3 regions of the Lentzea sp. NPDC004789 genome follow, and region 1 is predicted to be linked to each of the others. Evidence: riboswitches for the same ligand, from Rfam matches in the RefSeq annotation. Region 1 holds a riboswitch; each other region holds the start of a gene.
What was found. A riboswitch is a leader RNA that binds a small molecule or an ion and turns the genes downstream of it on or off. The one in region 1 is predicted to bind S-adenosylmethionine.
Positions count from the first base shown of each region.

Region 2: linked by a shared signal. The riboswitch ahead of ACWEIJ_RS18005 (aminotransferase class V-fold PLP-dependent enzyme) and the one ahead of thrC (threonine synthase) in region 1 are both predicted to bind S-adenosylmethionine.
Region 3: linked by a shared signal. The riboswitch ahead of ACWEIJ_RS26875 (methionine ABC transporter ATP-binding protein) and the one ahead of thrC (threonine synthase) in region 1 are both predicted to bind S-adenosylmethionine.

Region 1 is NZ_JBSGBE010000039.1:7,518-17,923, reverse strand. It holds gene rsfS (ribosome silencing factor) at 119-502, shown strand; gene ACWEIJ_RS44735 (histidine phosphatase family protein) at 511-1,116, shown strand; gene octT (diglucosylglycerate octanoyltransferase) at 1,113-1,826, shown strand; gene ACWEIJ_RS44725 (DegV family protein) at 1,847-2,740, shown strand; gene ACWEIJ_RS44720 (helix-hairpin-helix domain-containing protein) at 2,828-3,511, shown strand; gene ACWEIJ_RS44715 (ComEC/Rec2 family competence protein) at 4,324-6,732, shown strand; gene ACWEIJ_RS44710 (hypothetical protein) at 6,615-7,070, shown strand; gene thrC (threonine synthase) at 7,122-8,378, opposite strand; SAM riboswitch class I at 8,390-8,521, opposite strand; gene holA (DNA polymerase III subunit delta) at 8,600-9,577, shown strand; gene ACWEIJ_RS44695 (pentapeptide repeat-containing protein) at 9,574-9,939, opposite strand; gene rpsT (30S ribosomal protein S20) at 10,316-10,406, opposite strand, start outside.
Region 2 is NZ_JBSGBE010000007.1:91,128-101,533, reverse strand. It holds gene ACWEIJ_RS18030 (inositol monophosphatase family protein) at 1-347, opposite strand, end outside; gene ACWEIJ_RS18025 (LysR family transcriptional regulator) at 371-1,273, shown strand; gene ACWEIJ_RS18020 (NAD(P)-dependent oxidoreductase) at 1,245-1,853, opposite strand; gene ACWEIJ_RS18015 (RluA family pseudouridine synthase) at 1,927-2,811, opposite strand; gene lspA (signal peptidase II) at 2,853-3,638, opposite strand; gene ACWEIJ_RS18005 (aminotransferase class V-fold PLP-dependent enzyme) at 3,662-4,990, opposite strand; SAM riboswitch class IV at 5,028-5,142, opposite strand; gene ACWEIJ_RS18000 (potassium/proton antiporter) at 5,217-6,704, opposite strand; gene ACWEIJ_RS17995 (M28 family metallopeptidase) at 6,835-7,773, shown strand; gene ACWEIJ_RS17990 (TetR/AcrR family transcriptional regulator) at 7,746-8,306, opposite strand; gene ACWEIJ_RS17985 (SRPBCC family protein) at 8,364-8,825, shown strand; gene ACWEIJ_RS17980 (class I SAM-dependent DNA methyltransferase) at 8,942-9,574, opposite strand; gene ACWEIJ_RS17975 (hypothetical protein) at 9,630-10,406, opposite strand, start outside.
Region 3 is NZ_JBSGBE010000012.1:241,783-252,188, forward strand. It holds gene rsmA (16S rRNA (adenine(1518)-N(6)/adenine(1519)-N(6))-dimethyltransferase RsmA) at 1-759, shown strand, start outside; SAM riboswitch class I at 848-941, shown strand; gene ACWEIJ_RS26875 (methionine ABC transporter ATP-binding protein) at 1,160-2,158, shown strand; gene ACWEIJ_RS26880 (methionine ABC transporter permease) at 2,155-2,838, shown strand; gene ACWEIJ_RS26885 (MetQ/NlpA family ABC transporter substrate-binding protein) at 2,936-3,724, shown strand; gene ACWEIJ_RS26890 (4-(cytidine 5'-diphospho)-2-C-methyl-D-erythritol kinase) at 3,779-4,744, shown strand; gene ACWEIJ_RS26895 (ABC-F family ATP-binding cassette domain-containing protein) at 4,820-6,586, shown strand; gene ACWEIJ_RS26900 (DivIVA domain-containing protein) at 6,583-7,986, opposite strand; gene ACWEIJ_RS26905 (fatty acyl-AMP ligase) at 7,985-9,598, shown strand; gene pth (aminoacyl-tRNA hydrolase) at 9,599-10,162, opposite strand; gene ACWEIJ_RS26915 (DivIVA domain-containing protein) at 10,152-10,406, opposite strand, start outside.

The DNA.
Region 1 (10,406 bases):
CTCAGGGCGCTGAGGTGGCCTTCGTCATGCTTACGCGCGAAGTAGTCGTTGGCGCTCGCCGGTACCCTCAGTAACTCGTGTGGGCGTATCGACGCTCGCCGGAAGTCAGAGGAGTGACGTGGCAGCCACCGACGAGGCACGACGGCTGGCGCTGGTCGCGGCGAACGCAGCGGCCGACAAGAAGGCGCACGACGTGACGGTGCTCGACGTCTCCGACCAGCTCGTGATCACGGACGTGTTCGTGATCGCGTCCGCTCCCAACGAGCGGCAGGTCGGCGCGATCGTCGACAACATCGAGGAGAAGCTGCGGGAGGCCGGCACGAAGCCGGTGCGCCGCGAGGGTGCCCGTGAGGGCCGTTGGGTGTTGCTGGACTTCGTGGACGTCGTCGTGCACGTGCAGCACACCGAGGAGCGCAGCTTCTACGGCCTGGAGCGGCTGTGGAAGGACTGCCCGCGGATCGAGTTCGAAGCGGACGTCCCCGCCGACTCCACGGCTGAATGAGGTAGCTGATGGCCCTGAGCCGGCTCGTGCTGTGGCGGCACGGTGAGACCGACTACAACGCGACAGGTCGTCTGCAGGGTCATCTGGACTCGGCGCTCACCGAGACCGGCTTGAACCAGGCCCGCTTCGCCGTCCCGGTGCTCGCCGGGTTCGAACCGGAGGTCGTGGTCGCCTCCGACCTGCAACGCGCGCGTGACACGGCCCGAGTTTTCACCTCATCGGCTGACGTTCCGCTGCGGATCGACGAGCGTCTCCGCGAGACCCACCTGGGCAAGTGGCAGGGGCTGAACCTGGCCGAGGTGGAGCAGGAGTGGCCGGGCGCGGTCACGATCTGGCGGACGGACCCGACGTACACGCCACCGGACGGCGAGTCGCGGGTCGAGGTGGCCGAGCGGGCCATCGAGGTCGTGCGCGAGGTGGACGCGGAGTTCTCCGAGACCGTCATGCTGTGCGCGCACGGTGGCCTGATCAGCGCGTTGACGGGTCGTTTGCTCGAACTGCCGGTGCACACCTGGTCGCAGCTCGGGGGCATCTCGAACTGCCACTGGACCGTGTTCACCCGCCGCAACGACCGGTGGCGGCTGACGTCGTACAACGCGGGCACCACGCGTTGAGACTGCTCGTCCTCGGGGACTCGCTGTCGTTCTTCGGTCCGTCCGGGCCGTTGCCCGCTGATCATCCGCGGCTGTGGCACAACCTCTGCGCCGCGGAGCTGGGTGGTTCGGCCGAGCTCGCGGCGGGGTTCGGGTGGACGGCTCGGGACGCCTGGTGGGCGCTGACCGGGGATCCGCGGATCTGGTCGCTGCTTCCTCGTACCGACGTGCTGGTGTTCGCGGTGGGCAGTATGGACACGCTGCCCTCGCCGTTGCCCACGTACCTGCGCGAGGGGCTGCGCTATGTGCGGCCTGACTGGCTGCGGCGGTGGGTGCGTGCACGCTATGCCGCGGCCCAACCGCTGTTAGCGCCCTATGCGCGTGTGGCGTTGCCTCCTGCGCTGACGGCGCGGTACCTGCGGGACATGCTGCAGTCGGTGCGCAATCTTGAGTACACGATGCCGGCGGTGGGGATCGTGCCGTCGGTGCACAGGGCACCTACGTACAGCTTCGTGCACAACGGGCACGCGGCTGCGGTTGCGGCGGTGCGGGGCTGGGCCGCACGTGCGGATGTGCCGTTGCTGGACCTGCCTGCCGTGATCGGGGAGCACGTGCGGTCCGGCGCCGGAAATCCGGACGGGATGCACTGGGGCTGGGAAGGCCACGAGCTGGTGGGCAAGGCGATGGCCGCGTTGATCTCGTCCGTGGCGTTGAGTCCCTCGGACGAGTGAGCCCCGTAGGCTCGTCGCTCGTGCGCATCTCCATCGTCACCGACTCCACGGCGTATCTGCCCGAGGGGTTCGCGAAGCGCCATTCGATCACCGTGGTGCCGCTGCACGTGGCGGTGGACGGTGCCGGACGCCTCGACGGCGTCGACTTCGGCCCGTTCGAACTGGCCGCCGCGCTGGCCGAGCACCGCCGGGTGACCACCTCACGTCCGACGCCGGGTGAGATGGCTGACGTGTACCGGGACGTCCTGTCGTCGTCGGACGCGATCGTGTCGGTGCATCTCTCTCGTGAGCTGTCCGGGACGTGGGAGGCGGCACGGCTGGCGGCGGAGGAGGTCGATTCCTCGCGCATTCGCGTGGTCGACTCGCGGTCGACCGGCATGGGGCTCGGTTTCGCGGTGTTGCGTGCGTGCGCGGCTGTTGCGGACGGACGCTCGCACGCGTCGGTGGAGGAGGCCGCTTCGTCCGCCGCCGCTCAGACGCGGATGTTCTTCTGCCTGGAGACCCTGGAGCACCTGCGGCGCGGCGGGCGGATCGGCACGGCGGCGGCCCTGGTTGGGACCGCGCTGGCCGTGAAGCCGTTGCTGCACATGGACGACGGCCGGATCGTGCCGCTGGAGAAGGTCCGCACGATGAGCCGGGCCGTGGGCCGCCTGGTCGACCTGGCGGCGGCCGCGGCGGGCGACGGCCCGGTCGGCCTGGCCGTGCACCACCTGGCCGCCCCCGAACGAGCCGCCGAACTGGCGACCCGGCTGGACGAACGCCTGCCCGGCTCGACGGGGTGCGTGATCTCCGAGGTCGGCGCGGTGATCGGCGCCCACACGGGTCCCGGCGTGCTGGGCGTGGTGGTGCTGCCGGGAGGACCCGACATCCTCCCACACACCCCCGACAATTCCCGGCTCCCCAGCCCCGAGTGATCGCGACCTGTCCACAACCCGCGAGTAATCCACAGCCCCGCGAGCAACCCGGTCTCCCCACCCACCCCGCTCCGTAACGTCGCCCCCATGCTCCCCCGCCCCCACCCGGACGACAGCCCGAGCGAACGCCTGGCCGCACTGGCCGCGAAGGTCCGCGCCAACCCGACCTTGGTCTACGCGCGCTCAGAAGACTCCGACGAACACGGCAAACCCCGCCGCCGCTTCCACCTGCCCCGCCTCCCGCGCCGCGGCCTGCTGGCCCTGGGCATCGCCGTGGCCTGCACGGTGATCGGCCTGGGCAGCTGGTGGCGCGGCCCCGCCGCCGAACAGGCCCCGGACGTGGCCCTGGTGAGCACCACGGCCCCGGCCCCGGAACTGGTGGTGAACGTGATCGGCGAGGTCGCCACGCCGGGCCTGGTGACGGTGACCTCAGGTGCCCGAGTGGCCGACGCCGTCCGCCTGGCAGGCGGCCTGAAACCGGGCGCCGACCTCCACGACCTGAACCTGGCCCGCAAGCTCACCGACGGCGAACAGATAGCCGTGGGCATCCCACCCCCGGCCGGCCCCGCCGCCACCCAGTCCAAGCTCAACCTGAACTCGGCCACGGCCTCCGAACTGGACGCCCTCCCAGGCGTGGGCCCGGTGACGGCCCAACGCATCGTCGACCACCGCACCCGCAAGGGCCCGTTCGCCTCGGTGGACCAACTCCGCGAGGTGGAAGGCATCGGCGACTCGAAACTCGCCAAGCTGGCCGACCTGGTCCACACATGACCCTCGCCACCACAGCGCTGACCCTCTACCTGCGCCCTAAGGCCCAGCCCCACCACCTGACCAACCCAGCCCGACCTCCAGCCGACCACAACCACCCACCCCACCCGATCACCCTCACCTTCCCTCTCCACCCACCCGAGCTCCGCACCCACCGCCTACGTCCCACCCACCCGCCCCCTTCACCACCCCCACCCCGACGCCCGACCAAAACCCCGTCGTGCCGCCTGTGCACGGCAAAACACGCCTAGCCGTCCGTCCGCCTCCACCGCCTGTCTCCGCCCGACCGGTGTCGCCAGCGGCTCGGTGTCGCCGGCCATCCCAGCCCGCCGCCTGTGCCAGCGCTATCTGTCCAGCTTCAGTCACCAATCCCGGCCTCACCACCAGCCCCGGTGCGGCCGCCGAGCCCCTCCCGCTGCGGAGCCCTTCCACCACCAAGCCCGTCTTACCGCTGCCCTCGCGTCGCCCGGCCGTCCGCGAAGAACCCGCCATGCCGCATGCCCCCAACGACACCACCCATCCAGGCCCGCCCCTACGTCCCCCAACCCCAGCTCCGACCTCGACAGGAGTTCCGGAATGCGATCCGTACGAATCACCCACCAGCTCAGTCCCCACCCCGCAGCAGCCATCCGCCCCGGTCACCAACCACCCGACCCGTCCACCCACCCAGGCGAGCGACAACCGCACATCGACCTCACCTGGCACCACCCAGATCTCCGCCCACCCCTGATCGAACCGACCACCGCGCTTCCTCAACCACGCCAAGGCAGCCCAAGCCCTGACCCCAGGCCTCCGACCGGGCACCGGAGGCCGCAATGGCCCGCAGACACCCGCTGACCCACGACTACCGCCTGGTCCCCGCCGCAACAGCGGTGTGGACGACCTCCGTCGCCGGCCTCTTCCTGAACTGGCAGGCAGCAGTCCTCACCGGCCTGGCCGCAGGACTCATCGGCCTGGTCGCCTGGCGCAGGGCGTGGTGGACCAGGACGTGCGCGATCGCCCTCCTGATCTCCGGCCCGGTGGCCGCGGCGTGGATAGGCGGCGCCGTGCTGAGAGCCGAAACCCACCCACTCCGCCTCGCCGCCAACGACGGCCGCGCCACCACCCTCACCGTTGAACTCACGACCAGACCCCGAGGCATCCAGGCTGCGGGCTTCGGTGGCCACCAGGCCGGCGTCGACCACGTGGTGATCACCGCGAAGGCCAACGGCGCTCACCTCGTCCTGCTGGCTCCGGCCGACCGGTGGCGAACGCTGTTGCCGGGCCAGAAGGTCACCGCCAAGGGAACGCTGGCGCCACCGAGAGGCGGCGACCTGTCCTCGGCACTGCTCAGAGTTCGCGGCCCGCCGATCGACCCGCAGCCACCGCCGTTCTGGCAACGCTGGGCGGACGACCTCCGCGACGGCCTGAGAGACGCCAGCGCTGTCCTCGGCGACGAGGAAGCCGGACTCCTGCCGGCGCTGGTGGTGGGCGACACCGACCAGATGGCTCCGCGCATCGTCGACGAGTTCCGCACCGCCGGGCTGTCGCACCTGCTTGCTGTGAGCGGCGCGAACCTCGCCATCGTGTGCGGCGCGGTCTACCTGCTGGCCAAGCGGCTCAGAGCCGGCCCGCGGACGGCGGCTGCGGCGGCGATGGCGGCGCTTGTCGGGTTCGTGGTGCTGGCTGGCCCGGAGCCGAGCGTCCTCAGAGCGGCGGTCATGGGTGCCGTCACCTTGCTCGCCCTCGTACTGGGCAGGCGAAGGTCCACACTGCCCAGTCTCGCCACGGCCGTTCTGGTCCTGGTGTTCGTCGACCCGGCATTGGGTGGTGAGCCGGGGTTCGCGCTGTCCGTGGTGGCCACGGCGTCGCTGGTGCTGGTCGCGCCGAAGTGGTCGAAGGCGCTGAAGCAACGCGGCGTGCCGAACGGTTTGGCCGAGGCGGTCGTTGTGCCGACGGCCGCGAGCCTGGCCACGGCTCCGTTGGTCGCGGGGCTGTCCGGTCAGGTGAGCCTCGTGGCGATCGTCGCCAACCTGGTGGCCGGACCGGTGGTCGCGCCGGCGACGGTGCTGGGTGTGGTGGCGGCGGCCATCGCGCCGCTGCACCGGCCGGCGGCCGAGCTGGTCGTGCACATCGCCGGACCGGCGGTGACCTGGTTGATCCAGGTCGGACGGCAGTCGGCGACGGTGCCCGGTGCCTCGGTCGGCTGGCCGAAGGGCTGGCTCGGAGCGCTCGCGCTGCTGGCGGTCACGGCAGCGGTGGTGTTGTTGCTCCGCTTCAAGAAGACGCGGACGTTGGTCGTCGCGGTGCTGGTCGGCGGGTTCGTCGTGCTGGTGCCGATGAAGGTCATCGCACCGACGTGGCCGCCCGACGGCTGGAAGGTCGTCATCTGCGACGTCGGTCAGGGCGACGCGCTGGTTCTGGCGACGGACGAACCCGACCGAGCGGTCGTCGTGGACACCGGACCCGACCCCGGCGCGGTCGACCGATGCCTGAAGACGTTGGGAATCAAGAGGATTCCGCTTCTCGTGCTGACGCATCTGCACGCGGATCACGTGCAGGGCCTGCCTGCGGTGCTCACCGGGCGTGCGGTGGGTGCCATCGCGACCGGTCCGCTCAAGGAGCCCGCATGGGCGTGGAAGGAGGTGAACAGGCAGGCCCGCGGTCACGGCGTGCGGGTCGTGGAACCCAAGGTGGGCGAGCGGTTCGCCTGGCCCGGGCTGGAAGTGGAAGTCCTGGGCCCGCGGCGGCCACCGACATCAGACGACACGAACACGACGGTCAACGACTACTCGCTCGTGCTGAAGGCACACACCAGAGCAGGCCGTGTGCTGCTCACCGGTGACGTCGAACTGGCAGGCCAGTCGGCGTTGCTGGGGGAGCGGGACCTCGGGGTCGAGGTGCTCAAGGTGCCGCACCACGGGTCGCGGTACTCGCTGCCCGCGTTCCTCAAGGCCACGCATCCGCGAATCGCGCTGGTGAGCGTGGGCGCCGGCAACCGCTACGGGCATCCCAGCGAGCACGTGCTCGACCTGTTGCGGGCGGGAGGTGCGCTGGTGTTGCGCACGGACAAGGACGGCGACCTGGCGGTCCTGCCGGGAAACCGAACAGTGAGAAGGAGAAGAGAATGGTCTGGATCAGGCTGCACAACGCGCGTTACCCGGTTCCCGGTGGCACGCCCCGGATCGCGTGGGCGATGTGGCAGACGAACTACTCGGCGACGCCATGGCCGCACGACGAGCTGAAACCCGATTTCGGTTACTACATCTGCGAAACACTCGAAGACGGCACACGCGCTCTCACCTATCGGGGGACGGTCACGCACGTGCTGCCGCCCACCAAGGTCGGCAAGCCGGAGGAGGCGTACGACCTCGTCGCGGAGCACCTGTTCGACGAGGGTCTGCGGATCGCGCCGCACGACTGGCACAACTACCACTACAACGCGCTGAAGGCGGAAGCCCCGTGGCCGCAACGGATCGTGGCGTGGCGCGCGCGAGTGGAGCCGTTCGGGCCGCACGTGATGGAAGGCCTGCAACGGTTCCCGCGCTCCGGCTGGACGCAGACGGACGCGATTTCCCTCTGAGACAACATGAGTCCGGGGACGCGTGCGCGTCCCCGGACCGGAAGGAGGTGACTAGCCCAGCGCCTTGATGACGGCCTCGGCCGACGGCGGCACCGTCGCGCGCGGGCCGATCGTGTCGCCGAGCGCGTCGAGGGTCTTGAGGCCGTCGCCGGTGATCAGCAGCACGGTCTCGCCGTCCGGGTCGAGCTGGCCCGACTCGATCAGCTTCTTCGCCGTCGCCACGGTCACGCCGCCGGCGGTCTCGGCGAAGATGCCCTCGGTGCGGGCGAGGAGCTTGATGCCCTCGACGACCTCTTCGTCGGTCACGTCCTCGATGGCGCCGTTGGTGCGGCGGACCGCGTCGAGCACGTAGGGGCCGTCGGCCGGGGCGCCGATCGCCAGCGAGCGGGCGATGGTGTCCGGACGGACCGGGCGGATGACGTCGTGGCCTTCCTTGTACGCGGCGGACACCGGCGAGCAGCCGGTGGCCTGGGCACCGAACACCCGGTACGGGGTGGCCTCGACCAGGTCGAGCTGGCCGAGCTCGCGGAACGCCTTGTCCACCTTGGTGAGCTGGGACCCGGACGCGATGGGCACCACGATCTGGTCGGGCAGGCGCCAGCCGAGCTGCTCGGCGACCTCGTAGCCGAGGGTCTTCGAGCCCTCCGCGTAGTACGGGCGGACGTTGACGTTCACGAACGCCCAGTCCTCGTGCTCCGCGGCGAGTTCCTGGGCCAGGCGGTTCACGTCGTCGTAGTTGCCGTCGACGGCGATCAGGGCGCCCTCGTAGACGGCGCTCATGAGGATCTTGGCGCGCTCAAGGGAGGAGGGCACGAGAACCACCGACTGCCAGCCCGCGCGGGCGGCGGCCGCGGCGACGGCGTTCGCCAGGTTGCCGGTGGACGGGCAGGCCAGCACCTTGAAGCCGAGCTCGCGGGCCGCGGCGAGCGCGACGCCGACCACGCGGTCCTTGAAGGAGTGGGTGGGGTTGCCGGTGTCGTCCTTCACCCAGACCTTGCGGACGCCGAGGGCCTTGGCCAGGTTGTGGGCCTCGACCAGGCGAGTGCCGCCGGGTTCGGTGTTCGGGTGCTGTTCCACAGTGGACGGAACGGGGAGAAGGCCGCGGTAGCGCCAGATCGACCGGGGGCCGGCTTCGATGTCCTCGCGCCGGATCCTGCCGAAGTCGTAGGCCACTTCCAGCGGCCCGAAACACTCCAGACAGGCGTACTCAGGAGCGAGAGGAGTCTCATTACCGCACTCACGGCACAACAGTGCGCGGGCGGGGCCGAGGTCGAAGGTCGTGCTCGTGGGCACAGTGACAGCAGTCATCGCGAGGTATCTCCTCATCTTTCCCGCGAAATCGAACGGGTCGGAATTGGCACCGTGATCGTCTGCGCGCAGTTATGCACGTGGCGCTGACGCCGGTTGCCGGGGCTTCTTCGGGCCGGTCCCTCTGCCCCTCTGGATGAGCGGTGTTCAGTTGTGGCCACCAAGCTACGGCAACGGTCCGTTGCTCAGCCACAAACGTCCACGATCCGGGACGTGGGAGGATGCGGAGCGTGAGCGCACCGGAGTCACTGCACCTCGTCGTCGGCGAGGAGGAGTTGCTGGTCGAACGTGCTGTTCGGGCGGCTCTAGAGGCCGCACGCAAGGCCGATCCGAACGCCGACCTGACCCGCGTGCAGGTGACTGATCTCACCCCTCCCGAGCTGGCCGAACTGGTGAGCCCGTCGCTGTTCGCGGAGGGTCGCGTGATCGTCCTGCAGAACGCGCAGGAGATCAGCAAGGAGATCGCCGACACGGTGCTCTCCTACGTCAAGGCACCCGCGGACGGCGTCACGCTCGTCGTCGTGCACACGGGCGGTGGCCGCAGCAAGGCGGCCAAAGACCTGCCCGGACAACTGAAGAAGGCCGGTGCCGCGGTCACCGAGTGCGCGAAGGTCACCAAACCCGGTGATCGGGAAGCGTTCGTGCGCAACGAGGTGCGGCAGGCCGGCGGCAAGATCGACCCCGAGGCCGTCGCCACGCTCATCGACGCCGTGGGCACGAACCTGCGCGAGCTGGCCGCGGCGGCGTCCCAGCTCGTGTCCGACACCGACGGCAAGGTGACGGTCGACGAGATCCGCCGCTACCACCAGGGCAAGGCCGAGGTGACCGGGTTCGCGGTCGCCGAGAAGGCCGTGACCGGTGACCGGGCGGGCGCGATGGAGGCGCTGCGCTGGGCGATGCAGCTCGGCGTGCCGCACGTGCTGGTCGCCGACGCCCTGGCGGACGCGGTCCGCACGGTCGCGCGTGTCTCCGCGGTGGGCAGGGCCGACCCGTTCAGCCTGGCCGGGCCGCTCGGCATGCCGCCGTGGAAGATCAAGAAGGCGCAGGCCCAGGCCCGCGGCTGGGACCAGTCGGGCCTGGCCGACGCGATGCAGGTGGTCGCAGGGCTCAACGCCGACGTGAAGGGCGTGGCGGCCGACGCCGACTACGCGCTCGAACGCGCGGTGCTCAAGATCGTCGCCGCACACGGACGCCGCTAGCCGACACCGGCACAGGCGGCGACGCTCGGCTCCGGGACGGCCTGATCGCCGAAGTGGGTCTCCGAGTCGGTTTCCGCAACGGCTTTGATCTCGTCCGGCGTCTTGCCGAAGGCGCCGCGCAGGTCGGCGCCACGCAGGTCTGCCCCGGACAGGTTCGCGCCGTGGAGCTGTGCGCTCTTGAGGTCCGCGCGCTTCAGATCCGCCTTGCTCAGGTTCGCTTCGGTCAGGTTCGCGTACATGAGGCAAGCGGCTTCTGCCTTGGCGTACGTCAGGTCGGCAGCCCGCAGGTCCGCCCAAAACAGGTCGGCGAACGTCAGGTCGGCGCGGCTGAGCCGCGCGTTCTGCCCGGTCGGCATTCGCATGATCGGGTGGTCGGCTCGCTGCTGGACGGAGGCGCCGCTGCACTGCGGTGCGGGCCAGCACGCTGTGGATCGTGGATCGGCCCTTCGGCGAGTCGTCGGCGATGCGCCGCAGGGCGTGGATGGCGCCGAGCCGGGCGTCCACGGCGGGCGAGGAGAGCAGTTCGACCGACTTCGTGTAGCGGTCGGTGATCTGGCCTTCCTGTGTGGTCCGCAACGTCTGCGGGGTGTAGTAGAGCCCGAAAGCGGTGAACCCGACGCCGAGGAGCACCCCCGACGGCAGTCCATCCGCCGAAGCGGGACACCACAGCACCAGAACAGCGAAAGGGCCCGCTCAACGAGGAGCGGGCCCTTCTCAGAGGCTTGAACCGAGCGGGAATCAGCCCTCGAGCTGGTTCGCGCGCAGCGCCATCGCCGACTTCTTGTTGGCGGCCTGGTTCGGGTGGATGACACCCTTGGTGGCGGCCTTG
Region 2 (10,406 bases), on a different contig from region 1:
AACAGCGGGAAGTACAGGACGGCCAGCACCGGGCGGCCGTCGCGCACGAGGCTCACCCCGATGTTCCAGTCGGTCATGCCGTGTACCGCGTTCAGGTTGCCGCCGACGGGGTCGATGAGCCACCAGTCGCCCTCGTCGAGCGGTCCGGAGCCGTGTTCGTCGTTGAGCCAGTTCGCGCTCGGGTGGATGCCGGCCAGTTCGGGCTCCAGCAGGTCGGCGACGGCCGCGTTGTTGGCGTGGACGGCGGCCATGATCTCGGCGAGTGAGGACGTGCGGGACTCCGTCGAGTACCGCTTCAGCATGCGCGTTCCGGCGCGGCGGACGGCGGCGGTGGTGGCTGCGATCATGATTTCCTCCAGTATTGACTGTCATGCAAGCGGATCTGAACCTGTTGACCGTGCTGGACGCCCTGCTCGAAGAGGGCAGCGTGATGGGCGCGGCCGACCGGCTGCACCTGTCGTCACCCGCGGTCAGCCGGACGCTCGGCCGGATCAGGAAGGTGACCGGCGACGACATCCTGGTGCGCACGGGCCACTCGATGACGCCGACGCCGTACGCGCTCGCGATCAGGGAAGAGGTGCACCGGCTGGTGCGGCAGGCCAACGCCGTGCTGACGCCGAGCCGCGAGCTGGACCTCGCCGCGCTGGACCGCACGTTCACCCTGCAGTGCCACGACGCGCTGGCCTCGTCGCTGGTACCGCTGCTGGTCGGCAGGATCGCGCGGCAGGCACCGGGCGTGCGGCTGCGGGTGCTGGCCGAGCACTCCGCCGACACGGACGACCTGCGGCACCGAGTGGACCTGGAGCTCGGCGGCGGCACCCCGGACCTGCCGGAGTTCCGCTCCGAGACGCTGGGCACCGATCCGCTCGCCGTCGTCATGCGGTCCGGTCACCCCTGCGCCGACCTGCTGGACCTGCCGGCGTACGCGGCCCAGCCGCACGTGGTGATCTCCCGGCGCGGCCGTCTCACCGCACCGATCGACGACCTGCTGGCAGCGGCCGGCCTGCGCCGCCGGGTGATCGCGAGCGTGGCGACCGTGCACTCCGCGCTGCAGATCGCGGCGGCGAGCGACGTGCTGGTCACCACCACGGCGATCCTGTGCCGCCCGCTGGTCGAGGCGTTCGGGCTGGTCACCAGGCCGCTGCCGGTCGAGTCCGGAGAGGCGGTGATCAACTGCAACTGGCACCAGCGCTACGACTCCGACCTCGCCCACGCGTGGCTGCGCGACCAGGTGCGGACGGCCCTCACCGAGGTGCTAGCGGCAACGCGATAGCGCCGGGAAAGCGCGGGTTCTCGGCCTCGTCGAGCATGGCGGCCGCAACGGTCTCGCGGCTCACCGTGGCGCCGAGGTCGAACGGCGGCGCGGCGTCCAGTCCGACCGTGCGCCGGCCTGGGCTCTCCGGCCCGTCGCCGAGCACCCCGGCGTGGAAGACGGTGCCCCCGGCGGCGAGCACGGCGTTGTCGGCCGCGATCTTGTCCGGGATCCGGTCGCCCATCAGCTGCCAGAGCACGGCGGCGCCGTCACCCGCGGCCTTGGCGGACGCACCCGTGCCGTAGGCGCCGAGCCAGATGATCCGCTTCGGCTCGGCGGCGATCACCGCTTTGGCGCCGTCGAACAGCACGCCGGGCACGTCGGTGCCGAGACCGGACAGGACGACGGAGTCCGCGCCGACCACGGCGGCGACGCTCGCGGGGTCGGTCACGTCGGCCGCGACCTTGCGCAGGTGCCCGTGGTGGAGGCCGATGCGGGCCGGATCGCGGGCGATCGCGGTGACGGTGTGGCCGCGTTCCAGCGCCAGCCTGGCGAGAGCGAGACCGGTCCGGCCGGACGCCGCGAGGACGATGAGGTTCATGCCGAAAACGCTAGGCAGGCCACCGATTAACATCAAATGAAAGCTCGTCAACCGATGATTTACCCAGACGCAATCAACCCTCTTCGCGCAGCTTCTCCAGCGCGGCGGCCAGGTCGTCCGGGTACTCGGACGTGAAGGTGACCCACTGGCCGTCCGCCGGGTGGTGGAACCCGAGCTGCCGGGCGTGCAGCCACTGCCGCGAGACCCCGAGCCGCTTGGCGAGCGTCGGGTCGGCGCCGTAGGTCAGGTCGCCCACGCAGGGGTGGTGCAGCGCGGAGAAGTGCACGCGGATCTGGTGCGTGCGGCCGGTCTCCAGGTGCACCTCGACCAGCGACGCGGCCCGGAACGCCTCCATCACCTCGTAGTGCGTGATCGAGGGCTTGCCGGAGTTCATCACGGCGAACTTGTAGTCGTGCTTCGGGTGCCGGTCGATCGGCGCGTCGATGGTGCCCTTGATCGGGTCCGGGTGGCCCTGGACGATCGCGTGGTAGACCTTGTCGACGGTCCGCTCCTTGAAGGCGTGCTTCAAAGCCGAGTACGCCGACTCCGACTTCGCCACCACCATCACACCGGTCGTGCCGACGTCGAGCCGGTGCACGACGCCCTGGCGTTCGGCGGCACCGGACGTGGCGATGCGGCGCCCGGCGGCGGCGAGCCCGCCGACGACGGTCGGCCCGGTCCAGCCCGGTGACGGGTGCACGGCCACGCCCACCGGCTTGTCGACGACGATGATGTCGTCGTCCTCGTGCAGGATGATCAGGCCCTCGACCGGGATCGCCTGCACGGTGACGGGCTGCGGCGGAGCGGGCAGCGTGATCTCCAGCATCGCGCCCGCGACCAACCGGTCGGACTTCCCGACCACGCGCCCGTCGACCAGCACGTCGTCCGCGTCGGCGATGGCCGCCACGGCGGTCCGGGACAGACCCAGGAGCTTGGCGAGGCCCGCGTCGACACGCATGCCGTCCAGCCCGTCGGGAATCGGCAGCGTTCGGTATCCGCTCACGCCTCGACCTTCTTCTCTTCTTTGTGGACCGTCCCGTCGTAGTCGTGCTGCATGAGCGCCAGCACCACGATCGTCGCGCCACCGCAGACGATCGCCATGTCGGCGACGTTGAACACCGGCCACACGCGGCCGAACGGGTCGAAAAGCGACAGGAAGTCCACCACGTGGCCGCGCATCGGGCCCGGCTCGCGGAACAGGCGGTCGGCGAGGTTGCCGACGGCGCCGCCCAGCACGAGGCCCAGGCCGACGGCCCAGGGCTGGGAGCGGAGGTTGCGCGAGATCCAGAGGATGAACCCGACGACGCCGAGCGCGATGAGCGCCAGGATCCACGTCATGCCCTCGGCCATGCCGAACGCGGCGCCGGGGTTGCGGACGAACGTCAGGTAGAGCACGCCGCCGAACAGCTTGATCGGGTCGGCACCCTCGAGGAACGCCACGGACAGGACTTTGGTGAGCACGTCCAGCACGAGCACGCCGGCCGCCAGCGCGCCGAGGACCTTGATCCGCGGTTCCGGCAACGACCCGCTGAGGGAGAACTCCGGCTCGATGACGTCGTCCGCCGCCACGACCCGCTCGGCGGGCTTGTCCTCCGCGGGCTTCTCAGCCGCCTCGGGAGCCTCGGCGTCGGATTTGGCTTCGGCGTCGTCATCGTCGTCGTCATCGGCGAGGTCGACCCCGACGAACTCGTTGGACTTCCGCTCCTCGGCCGGCTTCGGCTCGCTGACCTGCTCTTCGGCAGGCGTGTCAGCGGCCTTCTCCTCGGCCTTGGACTCGTCACTCACCAGGTCATTGTCCACTACCGGGACTACGCGAGGAACGGCGGCAGGGTTCGGCCGTCGTCCTCGGGCACCCAGCGACCGTCGCGCTGCGTGTAGGTCCACTTCGGACCCTCGGTGACGAGAGTGCGCAGCGCCGCCACCAGACGGTCCACGTGCTCGGCCGTCGTGCCGAGGCCGACCGACGCGCGGACGGCCCGTTCCTCGTGCGATCCGAGCTGCTTGACGAGCCGTCCGACGATCACGTGCGCGCAGAACGCTCCGTCGCGGACGCCGATGCCGTACTCGGCGGACAGCGCGGCCGCGAGGAAGCCCGCGTCGAAGCCGGAGATCGTGAAGCTCACGACGCCCACCTTGTCGGCGTCGGTCAGGATCGACAGCTCGCGGAAACCGGGGACCGTGCGCAGGCCGTCCCGCAACCGGACCAGCAGCTCCTGCTCGTGCGCGACGGTCTGCTCCCAGTGCCGCGACAGGATCTCGCAGGCCGAGGCCAGCGCGTGCACGCCGACCACGTTCGGGCTGCCGGCCTCGTGCCGCTCCGGCACCGCGGACCACGCCACGCCCAGGCGGTCGCCGTGGTCGGTCACCTTCGCGGTCGCACCGCCGCCGACCAGGTACGGCTGGGCCTGCTGCAGCCAGTCCGCGCGGCCGACCAGGACACCGGCACCGAACGGCGCGTAGATCTTGTGGCCGGAGAACGCGACGTAGTCGACGCCCAGCTCACGCACGTTGATCGGGCGGTGCGGGGCGAGCTGCGCGGCGTCCAGCGCGATGCGCGCGCCGTGCCTGCGGGCGACCTTCGCGAGCTCCGCGACCGGCCACAGCTCACCCGTGACGTTGGACGCCCCGGTGACGATCACGAGCCGAGGGCCGACCGGGGCGGCGGCCAACGCCCGGTCCAGCGCGACGACCGCAGCGCCGGACGAAGACGGAGTGGGGATGCGCTGAACGTTCGGCCCGCGCCACGGCAGCAGCGCCGCGTGGTGCTCGCTGTCGAACAGCACGACCGCGGTGTTGCGGGGAATGCTGCGCGCCAACAGGTTCAGCGAATCGGTGGTGTTGCGGGTGAAGACGACGGTGTCGGACGAGTGCGCGCCGACGAACCTGCGGATGCGGTCGCGCGCCTGCTCGTAGACCCGCGTCGAGACCTGGGAGGCGAACCCGGCGCCGCGGTGCACGCTGGCGTACCAGGGCAGCAGCTCGTCGACCGCGTCGCGCACCTCCTGCAGACACGGCGCCGAAGCCGCGTGGTCGAGGTTGGCGTACGTGACGCGCTCTCCGGTGACGAGCGGAACGCGCAGGTCAGCGCCGACGACAGCGGGAACAACCGTGGTCTGAGGGGTGATCGCGAGCGTCATCGAGCTGCCTCCGAGGCCAGGGGCCCCGTCGTGCGAAGGCCCGCGCTTGACCGGCGCCCCACGCGCCGGACCAGGTCCTCACCAAGGGCACCCCACCGCGGTTGGAGGGTTGCCGGCCAGCAAGCTTGGGCTTGACGCTGGCTCTCATGACCTGCCGATGACGTTAGCGGAGCCTCGCGGCGTCCGTCGACAACCGATCACATGCTGAGAAGCCTCGGAAACCGACCTAATCCCCGGTCTCGCCCTTCCACCGTGCGTAGCGACCGGCCCGGTCCACGGCACGTATGCGCCGCTCAGCGGCTTCGCGCGCCTCTTCGGTGGTGACGATGAGCAACTGGTCGCCGGTCTGCAGCCGAGTCGTCGGCTGTGGCGTGAAACTCTTCCCCGACCGCACCACGAGGCTCACCGTGGCACCGATCGGCAGCCGCAGCTCGGTCATGTAGACGCCGTGCAGCTTCGACCCGCGCTGGATGTGCACCTGCAGCAGCTCGGCGCTCAGCTCGTCCAGCGGCGAGGAGTCGACCTGGACCTCCTGCGGCTCGCCCTGGCGCACCAGCCCGAGGCGCCGCGCGAGGAACGGCAGCGTCGTGCCCTGCACCACCGTCAGCACGACGACCAGCACGAACACCGCGTCGACCAGCTGCCGCGCGCCCTCGACGCCCTGGATCAACGGGATCAGCGCGAACACGATCGGCACCGCACCGCGCAGCCCCGACCAGGACAGGAACACCTGTTCCCGCCACGGCACCCGGAACGGCAGGCAGGCGAGCAGGACCGACAGCGGCCGCGCCACGAACGTCAGCACCACACCCGCGATCAGCGCCGGGACCAGCACGTCGAGCAGCCGCGTCGGTGCGGCGTAGAGGCCGAGCAGGACGAAGAGGCCGATCTGCGCGAGCCACCCCAGTCCCTCGGCGAACGACAGCGTGTCCGCGCGGTGCGGCAGCCGGGCGTTGCCGAGGGCCAGCGCGGCGACGTAGGTGGCGAGAAAGCCGGAGGCGTGCGCCAGATCGCCTGCCGTGTAAGCGATCACGCACACGGCGACGGTGGCGAGCGGGTACAGGCCGGTGGCGGGCAGCGCGGCCCGTCTCAGCGCGGCGGCGCCGAACACTCCCAGCAGCAGACCGATCAACGCGCCCGCGGCCAGTTCGTAGACCACCAGCAGCGGCGCGGTCCACGAGATCTTGTCCGCCGAGGCGAGCAGCACGACGGCGATGTAGACCGGTGCGTCGTTGAGGCCGGACTCCAGTTCGAGCGCGCCGGTGAGCCGCGCTCCCACGCCTAAGGACCGCAACACGCTGAAGACGGCCGCCGCGTCCGTGGACGACAGGACCGCGCCCCACAGCAGCGCCATCCGCCAGTCGAGGCCGAGCAGGAAGTGCAACGCCGTGCCGGTGACCGCGACGCTCACCGCTACGGCCACTGTGGACAGTGCGACGCCTAACCACAGCGACGATTTCACCGCGTGCCAGCGGGTCGTGATGCCGCCCTCGGTCAGGATCAGCACGAGTGCCGCGATGCCGAGGGACCGCGTCAGGTCGGCGTCGTCGAACTTGATGCCGAAGACCGCCTCGCCGAGGAGCACCCCGATGCCCAGGTACAGCAACAACGAGGGCAGGCCGAGCCGCGTCGACAGCCGCACCGCGATCACGGAGATCAGCAGAACGGCTGCACCGATGCCCAGCACGACCGTGATGTCACCCACCTGGACCATTCTGGTTGATCACCGCCGAATTGACCGAATCCGAAATCGCAAGGCAACCAGACGTTCGCACCTAGCGAGCACATGCACGGCGGAGCATGTTGATCAGTGGCTCAATCCCCACCCTGCACGGAGTTGAACCATGAGGATCCTGATCGCACTGACGGCCGCCTTGATGGTGACCGGAACGACAACGGCGCAAGCGGCGGCACCCGCCGTCCTGGCGGCGCCGAACATCAACGTCGCGAACGTCCAGGCACACCTGAACCAGCTCCAGACGATCGCGAACAACAACGGCGGCAACCGCGCCCACGGACGCCCGGGGTACCTGGCCTCGGCGAACTGGGTGAAGAGCAAGCTCGACGCGGCGGGCTTCACCACGAAGCTGCAGTCGTTCAGCTACGGCGGCGCCACCGGCTACAACGTGATCGCCGACTACCCCGGCGGCGACACCAACGACGTCGTCATGCTGGGCAGCCACCTCGACAGCGTCACCAGGGGCCCCGGCATCAACGACAACGGCAGCGGCTCCGCGTCGATCCTGGAGATCGCCCTGCAGATGAAGGCCACCGGTTTCAAGCCCACCAAGCACGTGCGGCTCGGCTGGTGGGGCGCGGAGGAGCTCGGCCTGATCGGCTCGAAGGCCTACGTCCGCTCGCTGGCCGCCGCGGACAAGTCGAAGATCAAGGCGTACCTGAACTTCGACATGACCGGCTCGCCGAACCCCGGCTACTTCGTCTACAACGGCCGGGAGAGCGGACAGCCCGCGGGCTCGGTGGCGCTGCAGCAGAAGCTGGAGGCGGCCTTCACCGCGTTCAACATCAAGAGCGACCTGACCGACGTCAACGGCCGCTCCGACCACGCCGCGTTCGCGAACGCGGGGATCCCGACCTCAGGCACCTACGCCGGCGGCGACGAGGTCAAGACCCCGGCGCAGGCGGCGAAGTGGGGTGGCACGGCCGGCCAGTACTTCGACCGCTGCTACCACCAGTCCTGCGACACCACGGCGAACATCAACGCCACGGCGCTCGACCGCCACGCGGACGTGATCGCCTACACGCTGTGGGGCCTGGCTGCCTGAGGTCTCTGCGTCAGCACCTGCACGGCCTCGTCGAGCACCGGTTCGACGAGGCCGGGCAGGGTCACGAACATCTGCGCCTGACCGAGGTAGAGGCTGAACGCGATCAACGCGCGCTTCTTGGCGTGCTCGTGGCCGAACCCGAGCTGCTCGAACAGCTCGGTCAGGTAGCCCAGCCGTCTCTCCGTGACGCGCCTGAGGACCGGCGCGATCACCTCGTTCTCGGCGTTGGCCTGCAACGCCATCTCCACCGAACCCTTGCGGTGCCGGTCGAGCACCGTCTCGAACAGCGTCCTGAGCTTGTCGGGCGGCGTCCGCTCCGACTCGACCAGCTCGATGACCTTCTCGGTGTGCTCCCGTTCCCACCGCTCGACCGTCGCCCTGAGCAGCGCGTCGCGGTTGGGGAAGTGGTGGTAGACGCTCCCCTTCGTCGCGCCCGCCCTGGCCGCGAGCGGCTCGACGGCGACGGCTTGGAGCCCGCCCTCCGCCAACGCTCTCAGCGCGATCTCAGTCCAGTCGTCACGGGTGCGGCGCATTTCCGTACGCTAGCGTATGGTTCGCCAACATACGGTGCCGTATGGAAGGAGCGTGTCGTGGTTCGCAACGTGCATGTGCGGGAACTCCCGGTCCCGGCCGGGCCGTTCGTCGAGCGCGTCCAGGAGCTGTGGCCGGTGGCGGGATGGCCGGCGATGGAGTTCGACCGGCCACTGGGCGTGGGCGCGGACGGCGGGCACGGCCCGATCCGCTACCGGTGCACGGCCTTCGAGCCGGGCTCCTCGATCACCTTCGAGTTCGTCGGCCTCTCGGGCACGCACACGCTGTCGGCGCAGGGCAACCTGCTGCGCCACGAGCTGGTCGCGTCGTTCGACCTCGCGGGCCGCCTGCGCTGGGCGTTGGTCGTCCGGTGGCTGCACGACGCCCTGCTGGAGGACTTCCTCGACAACTGCTCTCGTGCGGCGGGCGACCCGCCCGTCGCACCGGCGCGGTGGTCGCCCTGGGTCCGGCTGGTGCGACGGGTGTTCGGCATGCGGGACCGGCAGTCGTCCCGCGCCTGATCACCCGCTGCCGGTGCAGGTCACCGGGGTTCCACACGGTCCACCGCCGCGGCTGCTCACGTCAGTCAGCGGCCGCGGCGTGCCTTCGCACCAACACCACAACCCCGAGCAGCGACTCACACGGGCTTGCGCATCAACAACTGCCCCTGCAGGAACCGCTCCCCCTCGCCCGGCTCCCGCACCAGCCGGGCGACCTCCGCGAACCCGGCCTGACCCAACAGCTCCGCGAGGCTGTCGGGCGACCACCGGTAGGCGAGCGTCACCTTGTGGTCGAACTCCTGCGGCCGCGGGTCGTCCCCCGCGAAGAACCCGACCAGCAGATGACCTCCCGGCGCCAGCACCCGCCCGAACTCCGCGAACACCGCCGGCAGCCGCGCCGGTGGCGTGTGGATGACCGAGTAGAACGCGAGGATGCCGCCCAGCACTCCGTCGTCGAGGTCGAGCGCGGTCATGTCGCCTTCGTCGAACCGCAGGCCCGGATGCGCCCGGCGGGCCAGCGCGATCATCTCGGACGACAGGTCGACCCCGAACGCGCTCAGCCCGAGCGCGTTCAGGTGCGCCGTCAGGTGGCCGGGCCCGCACCCGAGGTCGGCCACCGGCCCGGCGTCCCGCACCAGCTCGGCGAACGCGGCCAGCAGCGCGCGTTCCAGCGGCAGCCGGTCGAGGACGTCGCTGAACAGGTCGGCGTAGAGGCCCGCGACCGCGTCGTAGGCGACCTTGGTGTCGTGCAGCACGGACTGCTCGGTCATGGCGGAAACCGTAGTGCCCCAAGGCGAGGCGGCCTCGGCAGGCCGCCTCGCGATCTCATCGGCCGCCTCCCGCGCAGTCGAACATGATCGGCGTGCGGTAGTCGGTGCCCCACGTGTCGTAGACGTCGTCCTGGTCGGTCAACGACAGCCGGCTCGGCCCGGTCGAGGGGTGCACGTCGACACCGGTGTCGGGGTCGAACCACACCAGGATGCCCGCACCGTTCTGGGACAGCACGTGGCCGCGCGAGTTCACGGCCACCGGCGAGGCGAAGTACGGGTACGTGGCCGTGATCTCGCCGGAGGTGTTCCAGCGCACCGCCTTCGCCTCCTCGGTACCGGCGTCGGCGATGCCGACGGCGTGCACACCGCCGACCGCGCGAGCCTCCACCGCCGCGCCGAGCAGGACCGGCCCGGACGCGCCGATCCAGTACGTGCCCGACGCCGAGGAGGCGAGCACCGAGCCGTCGTCCGCGAGGCCGATCGGCTTCCAGGACTCGTCGGTGCCCGGCACCCGCCGCGGCGTCGCGGAACCCGCCGGCCACACCACGGGCTTGCCCTTGGACGTGCCGAGCACGTCACCGCGTTCGTTGAGGTGCAGCCCCTGCACCTCGTACTCACCCGGTAACCCCTGCAGCCCCTGGTAGACGCCGTCGCCCTCACCGTCCTGCCAGCGCGAAGCCGCCTTGGCGAACGTGGAGTTCAGCAGCACGGTGCCGGACGAGTTCACGTCCACGGCGTCGACGACGCTCCGGAAGAACGACAGCTGCTTGGCCTGCCGCCCGTCCTTCCACAGCAGGACGGTCGAGCCGTACGTCGACCAGAACGACCCGTT
Region 3 (10,406 bases), on a different contig from region 1:
TTCGTGCACGACCCGAACACGGTCCGCAAGATCGTCGCCGCGGCCGAGCTCACCCCGGACGACGTGGTGCTGGAGGTCGGTCCCGGCCTGGGCTCGCTGACCCTGGCGCTGCTCCCCGCCGCCGAGCAGGTCGTCGCGGTCGAGATCGACCCGCCGCTGGCCGGGCGCCTGCCGCAGACCGTGCGCGAGATGGATCCGGAGAACGCGGGCAAGCTGCACGTCGTCCTCAAGGACGCCATGAAGGTCACGAAGGACGACCTCGTGGTCCAGCCCACGGCGATCGTGGCGAACCTGCCCTACAACGTCGCCGTCCCCGTCGTCCTGCACCTGCTGAACGAGCTCCCGACGCTGCGGAAGGGCCTCGTGATGGTCCAGGCCGAGGTGGCCGACCGGATGGCGGCCGGGCCCGGCAGCAAGATCTACGGCGTGCCCAGCGTGAAGCTCGCCTGGTACGCGGAGGCGAAGAAGGCCGGTCCGGTCGGCAGGAACGTCTTCTGGCCCGCGCCCAACGTCGACTCGGGCCTGGTCTGGTTCCACCGCCACGAAAGCCCGCTGTCCACTGTGGACAAGACGAGACTCTTCTCGATCGTCGACGCGGCCTTCGCGCAACGCCGCAAGACCCTCAGGGCCGCCCTCAAGGGCTGGGCCGAGACCGCGCAGATCAACGTCGACGAACTGCTCGACAAGGCCGGCATCGACCCGCAGGCCAGGGGCGAGCAGCTGAGCGTGATCGACTTCATCCGGATCGCGGAGGTCTAGGCCGAGGATCCATCGGCCAACAGTGTGATCTGTCGAACGAATCGGATTCTGGCTTGCGCAACCGAACGTGCGTCCGGTTGACTGCTAGGTGCCATCCGGAGCGACCGAGAGACCTGGCTCTACGACGTCGCAGCAACCACCCGCTGGATGCGGGCAGGTGCTAACGCCAGGACCGATGGAGGATCACATGGGCACCACGCGAATGCTGACGCGTCGGCGAGTCGTCGACCAGTGCCGTCGCACCGCTTCTGCATGTCGTCGCCACCTCGTCTAAGGCGCCTTCTCAAAGTCCTTTGACGCGGCCCTCCTCAAGCACGAGGGGCGCACACACCTGAGCAGAACTCCGACCGCGCACCGCCCACGAGGCGGGTGTGCCGTCGCGCGCAGCCGTGGAGCAGAAGTGATCACTGTCGAAAACCTCACCAAGTCCTTCCAGGGTGTCAACGCCCTGAACGGCGTGACCCTCGACGTCGAGGCGGGCACCGTGCTCGGCGTGGTCGGCCCGAGCGGGGCCGGCAAGTCGACGCTCGCGCGCTGCGTGGCGCTGCTGGAGCGTCCCGACTCCGGTGCGATCCGGGTCGACGGCACGGACATCACCGCGCTGGACGGGTCCGCGCTGCGGGCCGCCCGTCGCCAGATCGGCGTTGTGCCGCAAGGGGATTCGCTGCTGCGCCAGCGCACCGCGGCCGGCAACATCGCGTTGCCGCTGGAGTCCGCGGGCGTGCCTGGACCGCAGCGCCGCAGCCGGGTGGGCGAGCTGCTGGACCTCGTCGGGCTGACCGACAAGGCCGCCGCCTACCCCGACCAGCTGTCCGGCGGGCAGCGTCAGCGCATCGCCGTGGCACGCGCACTCGCCGCGAACCCGAGCGTCCTGCTGGCCGACGAGCCCACGTCCGCGCTCGACCCCGAGACCACCGGTTCCGTGCTCACCGTCCTCGACCGTGCGCGCGCTGAGCTGGGTGTGACCGTTCTCGTCGTCACGCACGACATGGGCGTGGTCCGCAAGATCTGCGACGACGTCGCCGTGCTGGAGCAGGGTCGCGTCGTCGAGCACGGCAAGGTCCTCGACCTCGTCAGCGACGCCGGCAGCCGCACGAGCGGTGCGCTGCTGCCCGCCGTCGACCTGAACCCGATCAACGAGAGCAGCTACGACCGCGTCGCGGACGTCGTGCTCGTCGGGTTCGCCGCGGTCGGCGCGCTGCTGCCCGAGGCCTCCCACCGGTTCGGCGTCGAGCTGAACATCGTCGGTGGCGGCCTGACGCGCCTGGGCGAGACCCCCGTCGCGCGGTTCCGCCTCGGCCTGAACGGTGAGCGGTCCGACTCCGCGCTGGAGTGGATCAGCGAGGCCGGTGGCGCGGTGCAGAGGTCCCTGAAGGGGCCGCAGGGAGTAGCTGCGTGAGGTCTGCAACACCCTGGCCGGACGTGCTGAGCTTTCTCGTCGAGGCCACCGGGGAGACGCTGTACATGGTCGGTGTCTCCACCTTGATCGCCACCGCTTTCGGAGTTCCGCTCGGGGTTTGGCTGCAGCTCACCGCCAAGGGCGGGCTGCGGCCGAACGCCGCGCTGCACCGCGTTCTCGGCTTCATCACCGACCTGGGCCGCTCGATGCCGTTCATCGTGCTGCTCGTCGCGCTCACGTCGGTCACCCGCCTGATCGTCGGCGGTTCCATCGGCAGCACGGCGGTCATCGTGCCGTTGGCCGTGGGTGCGATTCCGTTCGTCGGGCGGCTGGTGCAGAACATCCTGTCCGAGGTGCACGTGACCGTGGTCGAGGCCGCGGTCACGACCGGCGCCTCGACGCTGCGGATCGTGCGTTCGGTGCTGATCCGCGAGTCGCTGCCCGCGCTGATCAACGCCATCGGCGTCACCGTGATCGCCCTGATCGGGTACTCCGCCATGGCGGGCGTGATCGGCGGCGGCGGCCTCGGTGACCTGGCGATCCGCGAGGGCTACCAGCGCTTCAACGACCGGATCCTGTGGAGCACCGTGGCGTGGCTCGCCGTGCTCACGACGTTGATCCAGCTCGGTTTCACCCGTGCCGCCCGTGCGTCCGACCGGCGCCGACACGCCACCGTCTGACTTTTCCGCACGCGGGGCCCTCCCGTACTCCAGGAGAGTACGAAAGCTCCCCGCGTACTCGAACCTGCCGCCGGCAGAAACTCTCAAAAGGAACGAAATGCGTATTAAGGCTGCCCTGATCGCGGTCGCTTTGACTGCTTTGTCCGCTTGCTCGTCCGGTGGCAGCGCCTCCGACACGCTCAAGGTGGGCGTGTCGCCCGTCCCGCACGCGCAGATCCTCAAGTACGTGGCCGACAACCTCGCCGCGCAGAAGGGGCTGAAGATCGAGGTCGTCGAGTTCACCGACTACGTGCAGCCCAACACGGCGCTGGTCGACGGCTCGCTCGACGCCAACTACTTCCAGACCGTCCCGTACCTCGCGACGTTCACGAAGGAGAGCGGCGCCAAGGTCGAATGGGTCGCGCCCGTGCACGTCGAGCCGCTGGGCGTGTACTCGAAGAAGGCGCACAAGCTCGACGAGCTGCCGCAGAACGCCAAGATCGCGCTGGCCAACGACGCCACCAACGAGACCCGCGGGCTGAAGCTGCTGGAGGCCAACGGTCTGATCAAGCTCAAGGCCGTGGACGCGCCGACCGTCCGCGACGTGGCGGAGAACCCCAAGAACCTCCAGTTCGTGCCGCTGGAGGCCGCTCAGCTGCCCCGTTCGCTGGAGGACACCGACGCGTCGGTGATCAACGGCAACTACGCGATCGACGCGGGCCTGAAGCCCGCCACCGACGCGCTCGCGCTGGAGAAGGCCGAGGGCAACCCGAACGCCAACGGTCTGGTCACCCGGACCGAGCTCAAGGACGACAAGCGCATCCGCGCCCTGGCGGAGCTGCTCGGATCGCAGCAGGTCAAGGACTACATCAAGCAGACCTACAACGGTTCGGTCATCCCGGTCTGACGCAGGTGGTGACCGGGGGAGAGGTCCAGGACTCCAGAACGCCCGTAGGCTGACATGGTGCTCGCAGTCGTTCCACCCCCGGTCACGGTCCGCGTCCCGGCCAAGGTCAACCTGCACCTGGCCGTCGGTGACGTGCGCCCGGACGGCTACCACGACCTGGTGACGATCTTCCAGGCCCTCTCGCTGGTCGACGAGGTCACGGTCGCGGTGGCGGACGAACCCGGTGTCGAGGTCCACGGCGAGGGCGCCGACCAGGTGCCCACGGGAGCCTCGAACCTCGCCTGGCGCGCGGTCCGCCTGCTGGCCGCGCACGTCGGCAAGGACCCCGACGACCCGAAGGTCCGGGTCGTCATCCGCAAGGCCATCCCGGTCGCCGGCGGCATGGCCGGTGGCAGCGCGGACGCGGCGGCGACGCTCGTGGGCCTGTCGTCGTTGTGGCGGCTGGAGATCAGCCGTGACGAGCTGGCCGAACTGGCCGGGAAGCTCGGCGCCGACGTGCCGTTCGCCCTCTACGGCGCCACCGCACTCGGCACCGGCCGCGGCGAGCGGATCGTGCCGGTGCTGAGCCGTCACCAGTTCCACTGGGTGCTCGCGTTCGACCGGCGCGGACTGTCCACTCCGGACGTGTTCGACGAGCTGGACCGCCTGCGCGCCGAGGGAGACCCGCCGCGCGTCGGCGCGGTCGAGGCCGTGCTGGAGGGCCTGTCCTCCGGCGACCCGCGCCAGCTGGCGTTGCTGCTGGGCAACGACCTGCAGGCGGCCGCCGTCTCGCTGCGCCCGAACCTGCGCCGCACGTTGCGCGCGGGTGTCGACGCGGGCGCGCTGGCCGGCATCGTGTCCGGTTCGGGCCCCACGACGGCGTTCCTGTGCGAGGACGGCGACACGGCCGTGCGCGTGGCCGCCGAGCTGGCCGGCGCGGGCGTGTGCCGGACGGTCCGGGTCGCGCACGGGCCGGTGCCCGGTGCGCGGGTGATCACGACCGAGGAACCGAAGCCGACGCCGCCGGAAGTGCACGCCTAATACGTGGTGAGCAGGGCCTTTGGCGCTTCCAGGTAGCCTCTGCGGGGGTATTTCTTCTCGGGTCGTGAGGTTTTGATGGCCAACCTGGTCAACCTGGAGTCCGTGTCGAAGTCGTTCGGCGTCCGGCCGCTGCTCGACGGCGTGTCGCTCGGCGTCAACGAAGGCGACCGGATCGGTGTCGTCGGCCTGAACGGCGGTGGCAAGACGACGCTGCTCGAGGTGCTGGCCGGGGTGGAACCGGCGGACGACGGCAGGGTGTCGCGGTCGCGCGACCTGCGGATGGCGGTCGTGACGCAGCGCACCGAGCTGCCGGAGGGCTCGACCGTGCGCAACGCGGTGATCGACCCGCTCGGCTTCGACGCGGAGCACGAGTGGGCGTCCGACGCCCGCGTCCGGTCCATTCTGGACGGACTTGGGATCACGGCCCTGGGCCTGGACTCCGTGGTCTCCACGATGTCCGGTGGTGAACGCCGCCGGGTCGCGCTCGCGGCCGCGCTCATCCAGGACCTCGAACTGATCGTGCTGGACGAGCCGACGAACCACCTCGACGTCGAGGGCGTGCGGTGGCTCGCGGAACACCTGCTGGCCCGCAAGTGCGCGCTCGTGGTCGTGACGCACGACCGGTGGTTCCTCGACACGGTCTGCAACCGCACGTGGGAAGTCGTGCTGGGCAAGGTCGAGCAGTACGAGGGCGGCTACGCCGACTGGATCTTCGCGCGCGCCGAGCGGCAGCGGCTCGCGGACGCGGCGGAGGAGAAGCGGCAGAACCTGGCGCGCAAGGAGCTCGCGTGGCTGCGCCGCGGCGCGCCCGCGCGGACGTCCAAGCCCCGCTACCGGATCGAGGCCGCCGAGGCGTTGATCGCGGACGTGCCGGCACCGCGCGACAACGTCGAGCTGCTCGCGTTCGCCAAGAAGCGCCTGGGCCGCACGGTGATCGAGCTGGAGGACGCGACACTGTCCATTCCGGACCGCGTGCTGGTGCGCGACCTGACGTGGCGCATCGGTCCCGGCGACCGCATCGGTCTGGTCGGGGTCAACGGATCCGGCAAGACGACGTTGCTGAAGCTGCTGGCGGGCGAGCGCGAACCCGAGACGGGCAAGCGGATCCAGGGCCAGACGGTGAAGATCGCGCACCTGTCGCAGGAGCTGCACGACCTCGACGGGTCGATGCGCGTGCTGGAGGCGATCGAGGAGGTCGCACGGCGCGTCGTGCTCGGCAAGTACGAGATGTCGGCGTCGCAGCTGGGCGAGCGGTTCGGGTTCTCGTCGCAGAAGCAGTGGACGCCGGTCTCGGACCTGTCCGGTGGCGAGCGGCGCCGGTTGCAGCTGTGCCGGTTGCTGATGGCCGAGCCGAACGTGCTGCTGCTCGACGAGCCGACGAACGACCTGGACATCGACACCTTGCAGCAGCTGGAAGACCTGCTCGACTCGTGGCCCGGCACGCTCGTCGTGATCTCGCACGACCGCTACCTCGTCGAGCGCGTGTGCGACAAGGTCGTGGCGTTGTTCGGTGACGGCAAGCTGACCGACCTGCCCGGCGGGATCGACGAGTACCTCAAGCGCCGCGACTCGTTGCGCGACAGGGAAACCGCTGCCCCCGCCGCGGAGAAGGCGCCGTCCAACGCCGCCGACCAGCGTGCCGCCCGCAAGGAGCTGGCCCGGTTGGAGCGGCGCCTCGAAGTGCTGCACAAGAAGGAAGCCGAGCTGCACGCGGCGCTCGCCGAGGCCGCCACCGATCCCGACCGGCTGTTGAAGCTCGACGCCGAGCTCCGCGCCGTGCTGGCGGAGGAGGCCGACGTCGAGGCCGCCTGGATGGCCGCGGCCGAGGTGGTCGAAGGCTAGCGGCCCCGGCGGCGCAGCTCGTTGGCGAGCATCGGGAGCAGTTCGTCGATGAACGACGTGTCGTAGCCCTGGCCGGAGAGCAGGGCGTAGCTGAAGCGCGCCTTCATGACCTCTTCCGAGGTCGCCCCGAGCATGCCGTCGAGCGCGACGCCGATCTCCTCCAGCATCCGGTCGACCTGGGCGGTGCGGTAGCCGCGCTGGCCGGCCGCCGCCTGCGGGATCCGGAGCTGACGCAGGTCCTTCCACGACCGCACGGCGGGCATGCTGCGGACCGGTCCGGAGAGCTGCTGCTCGACCCGGCTCAGGAACGCGTCGACCTCGGTCTCGTCGTAGCCGCGCCGTCCGATGAGCGGACGGGAGAACCTGACGTCGCGGATGTCCTTGGAGGTCAGGTTGTCCTGGCCTCGCAGCGTCGCCTCGATGCGGTCGAGGAACGCGTCCACCTGGGACTCCTGGTAGCCGCGGCGGCCGCGGGGAGGGCGGTGGAACGCGACGTTGCGGACGTCGGCGGCGGTGAGCTTCGGCGACTCCACGGCCCTGGGCTGTGCGGGCTGTTGCACCGGCGGCTGCGGCTGGGGGCGCCGCGGTGGCTGGGGGCCGCGCTGCTGGGGCCGTTGCTGTTGCTGCGGCAGCTGCGTGGTGGGCGGCGCGGGCGGCTGCGGTGTCCTGGGCGGCGGTGCGGTTTCGAACATGAGCACCACGAGGTCGAGGAACGTGTCGACGTCCTCCTCGTCGTACCCGAAGGTGCCCGGCGCGGTCTCGCCGAACACCGCGTCCTGGATCTGTTGGGCGGTCAGGTTGTCCTGGCCGCGCAGGGTGGCCTCGATGCGATCGAGGAACGCGTCGATCTGGCCTTCGTGGTAACCGCGCGTCCCCGGTCTGGGCTTGTGGAAGCGCACGGCGGCAACGTCGTCAGGGGACAGTCGGACCGCGGGTCTGAGCGCCTGCGACGTGGCGTGCGCACCCTGGGCGGGCGCGGCGGCCTGTTGCCGTTGCGGAGTGGACCGCAGCGTGTCGGCCACCAGTTCCATGAAGACGTTGACCTCGTTCACGTCGTAGCCCGGATCCCGGGTCGCCGTCCGGAACTTCACGTTGAGCACGTCCTCGCGCGTGAGGATGTCCCTGCTGCGCATGGTGTCCTCGACCCGGTCGAGAAATGCGTCCACCTCAGCCGCGTCGTACCCGCGTGCGCCCCTGGGGGGCCGATGGAACGCGACCGAGGCCACGTCCTGCGCGGAGAGCAGAGGTGCCGGATGCGCGGGCAGACGATGCTGCGCTCCGGGGCCGCCCCGATCCACCAATGACCTCCTCCTGCGTACCTGTACTGGGGAGTATCGCGTTTCGCGTGGCATAACGTTTCGTCCTGTTGGACCAAAGGGCGCCACTACGATCGCGAACATGAGTCAGTTCGTGGATGTGATGCTGGCGACGGCCGCCAACGGCCAGGACAGAGGCATGACGACGGGAGAACCCGCCGCGCCCGTCCGCCGGACATGGGCCGAGGTGCACGAACGCGCCCGGCGGATGGCCGGTGCGCTCGACGTGGCGCCGGGCACCGCGATCGCCGTGCTCGCCGCCGAACCTGCCGTGATCGCCCCAGCCGTGCAGGCAGCCTGGCTGTGCGGCGGCAGCGTCACGATGTTGCATCAACCCACACCACGCACCGACCTGGCCGAGTGGGCCGAGGACACGCTGCGGGTGCTCGCCATGATCGACTCGCGACTGGTCCTGCTCGGAAGCCCTTTCGACGCCTTGGCCCCCGTGCTCGACCAGCACGCAATCCCGTACCGCAAGCTCTCAGAGCTCGACGGCGAGCCGATCGCTCACCCTGTTCCCACCCCCGAGGATGCCACGGCACTGCTGCAGTTGACGAGTGGATCGACCGCCGATCCGAAGGCGGTGCGCATCACGCACCGCAACCTGATGGCGAACGCGACCGGAATGCGGATCGCCGCGGCCCTCGATCCCGCCTCCGACGTCATGGTTTCGTGGCTGCCGTTGTTCCACGACATGGGCATGGTCGGGTTCCTGACCGTGCCGATGCTGTTCGGCCTGGAACTGGTGAAGGTCACCCCGGTCGACTTCCTGTCGCGCCCGACCCTGTGGGCCGACCTGATCACCCGCTATCGCGGCACGATCACCGCCGCGCCGAACTTCGCCTACGCGATCGTGGCCCGCCGCCTGGCCTCCTCCACCGACTCCTTCGACCTGTCCTCGATGCGCCTGGCCCTGAACGGCGCCGAGCCGATCGATCCCGCCGCGGTCGAGGCGTTCGTGTCGGCCGGCGCGCGGTTCGGCCTGCGTCCGGAGTCGATTCTGGCCGCCTACGGCATGGCCGAGACCACCCTGGGCGTGGCGTTCGCGCCGCTGTTCACGGGCCTGTCCGTGGACGTGGTGGACGCGGACGCCGTCGAGGCGGACCGGCGTGCGGTGCCTGCTGCCGAGGGCCGGGCGTTCCCGTTGCTCGGGCCGCCGCTGCCGGGCCTGGAGCTGCGGGTGGTGTCGGACTCGGGTGCCGTGCTGGGCGTCCGGGACGTCGGTGAGCTGCAGATCCGCGGCGAGGCCGTGACGCCGGGCTACCTGACCGTGAACGGGCCGCTGGCCACTCAGGACGCCGAGGGATGGCTGTCCACTGGGGACATCGGGTACCTGGTTGAGGACGGCCAGGTCGTCGTCTGCGGGCGGCGCAAGGACGTCATCATCATGGGCGGCCGGAACATCTATCCGACCGATGTGGAGCGTGCCGCCTGCTCGGTGGACGGGGTGCGCGCGGGTAATGCCGTCGCGGTCCGGTTGGACGCCGGGACGCAGCGGGAGCGGTTCGCGGTGGTGCTGGAGTCGAAGCTGGCCGGGGACGCCGAGGCGGAGAAGTCGCTGGTGAAGGAAGTGACGGCGCGGGTGGTGGACGCGGTCGGGTTGCGGCCGTTCGCCGTGGTGGTGCAGCCGCCGGGGACCCTGCCGAAGACGCCTTCCGGCAAGTTGCGGCGGTCCGCGGCGGCCGCGTTGGTCTAGCTAGTGGAAGGCGTTCTGCGCGGCTTCGAGGCCCTTGGTGACGAGGGCCTCGGTCGCGTCCGCCGCCCGGTCGATCTCCAGCGCGAGCTGCTTGCGCTCGACCGTCGAGAAGTCCTTGAGGACGTAGTCGGCCGGGTCCTGGCGGCCCGGCGGGCGGTCCACGCCGAAGCGGACGCGGTGGTAGTCCTTGGTGCCCAAGGACTTCGTGATGGAGCGGAGTCCGTTGTGGCCGTTGTCGCCGCCGCCGAGCTTCATGCGGATGGCGGCGAACGGGAGGTCCAGCTCGTCGTGGATCACGACGATGGTGGTGGGCTTGAAGAACTTCGCGGCGCTCGCGACGGGGCCGCCGGAGAGGTTCATGAAGCTGCGCGGCTTGGCGAGGACGACTCGGTGGCCGGACAGGCGGCCCTCGACGATCTCGGCGCCGGACTTGTGGGCCTTGAACCTGCCGCCGACCCGCGCGGCCAGTTCGTCGAGGACCAGGAAGCCGATGTTGTGGCGGTTGCCCTCGTACTTCGGGCCCGGGTTGCCCAGGCCGACAATGAGGGCGAGGTCATCGTCCACGGAACCGCAACTCCTGCTCGAGGTCGTCCAGCAACGCGTCCACGGCCTGCACCTGGTATCCCTTGCCCAGCAGGCCGGACGTGGTGCTGAACCGGGTGTTGCGGACCTCGGTGGAGGTCATGGCACCCCGGCCGTCCAGGTTGGCCGCGGCGCGGGCGATGAAGGCGTCGACTTCGGCGCGATCGTAGCCGGTGCCGGTCTTCGGCAGCTTGCGCGCGTGCAGGTCCTCGCCGGTGTTCAGGCC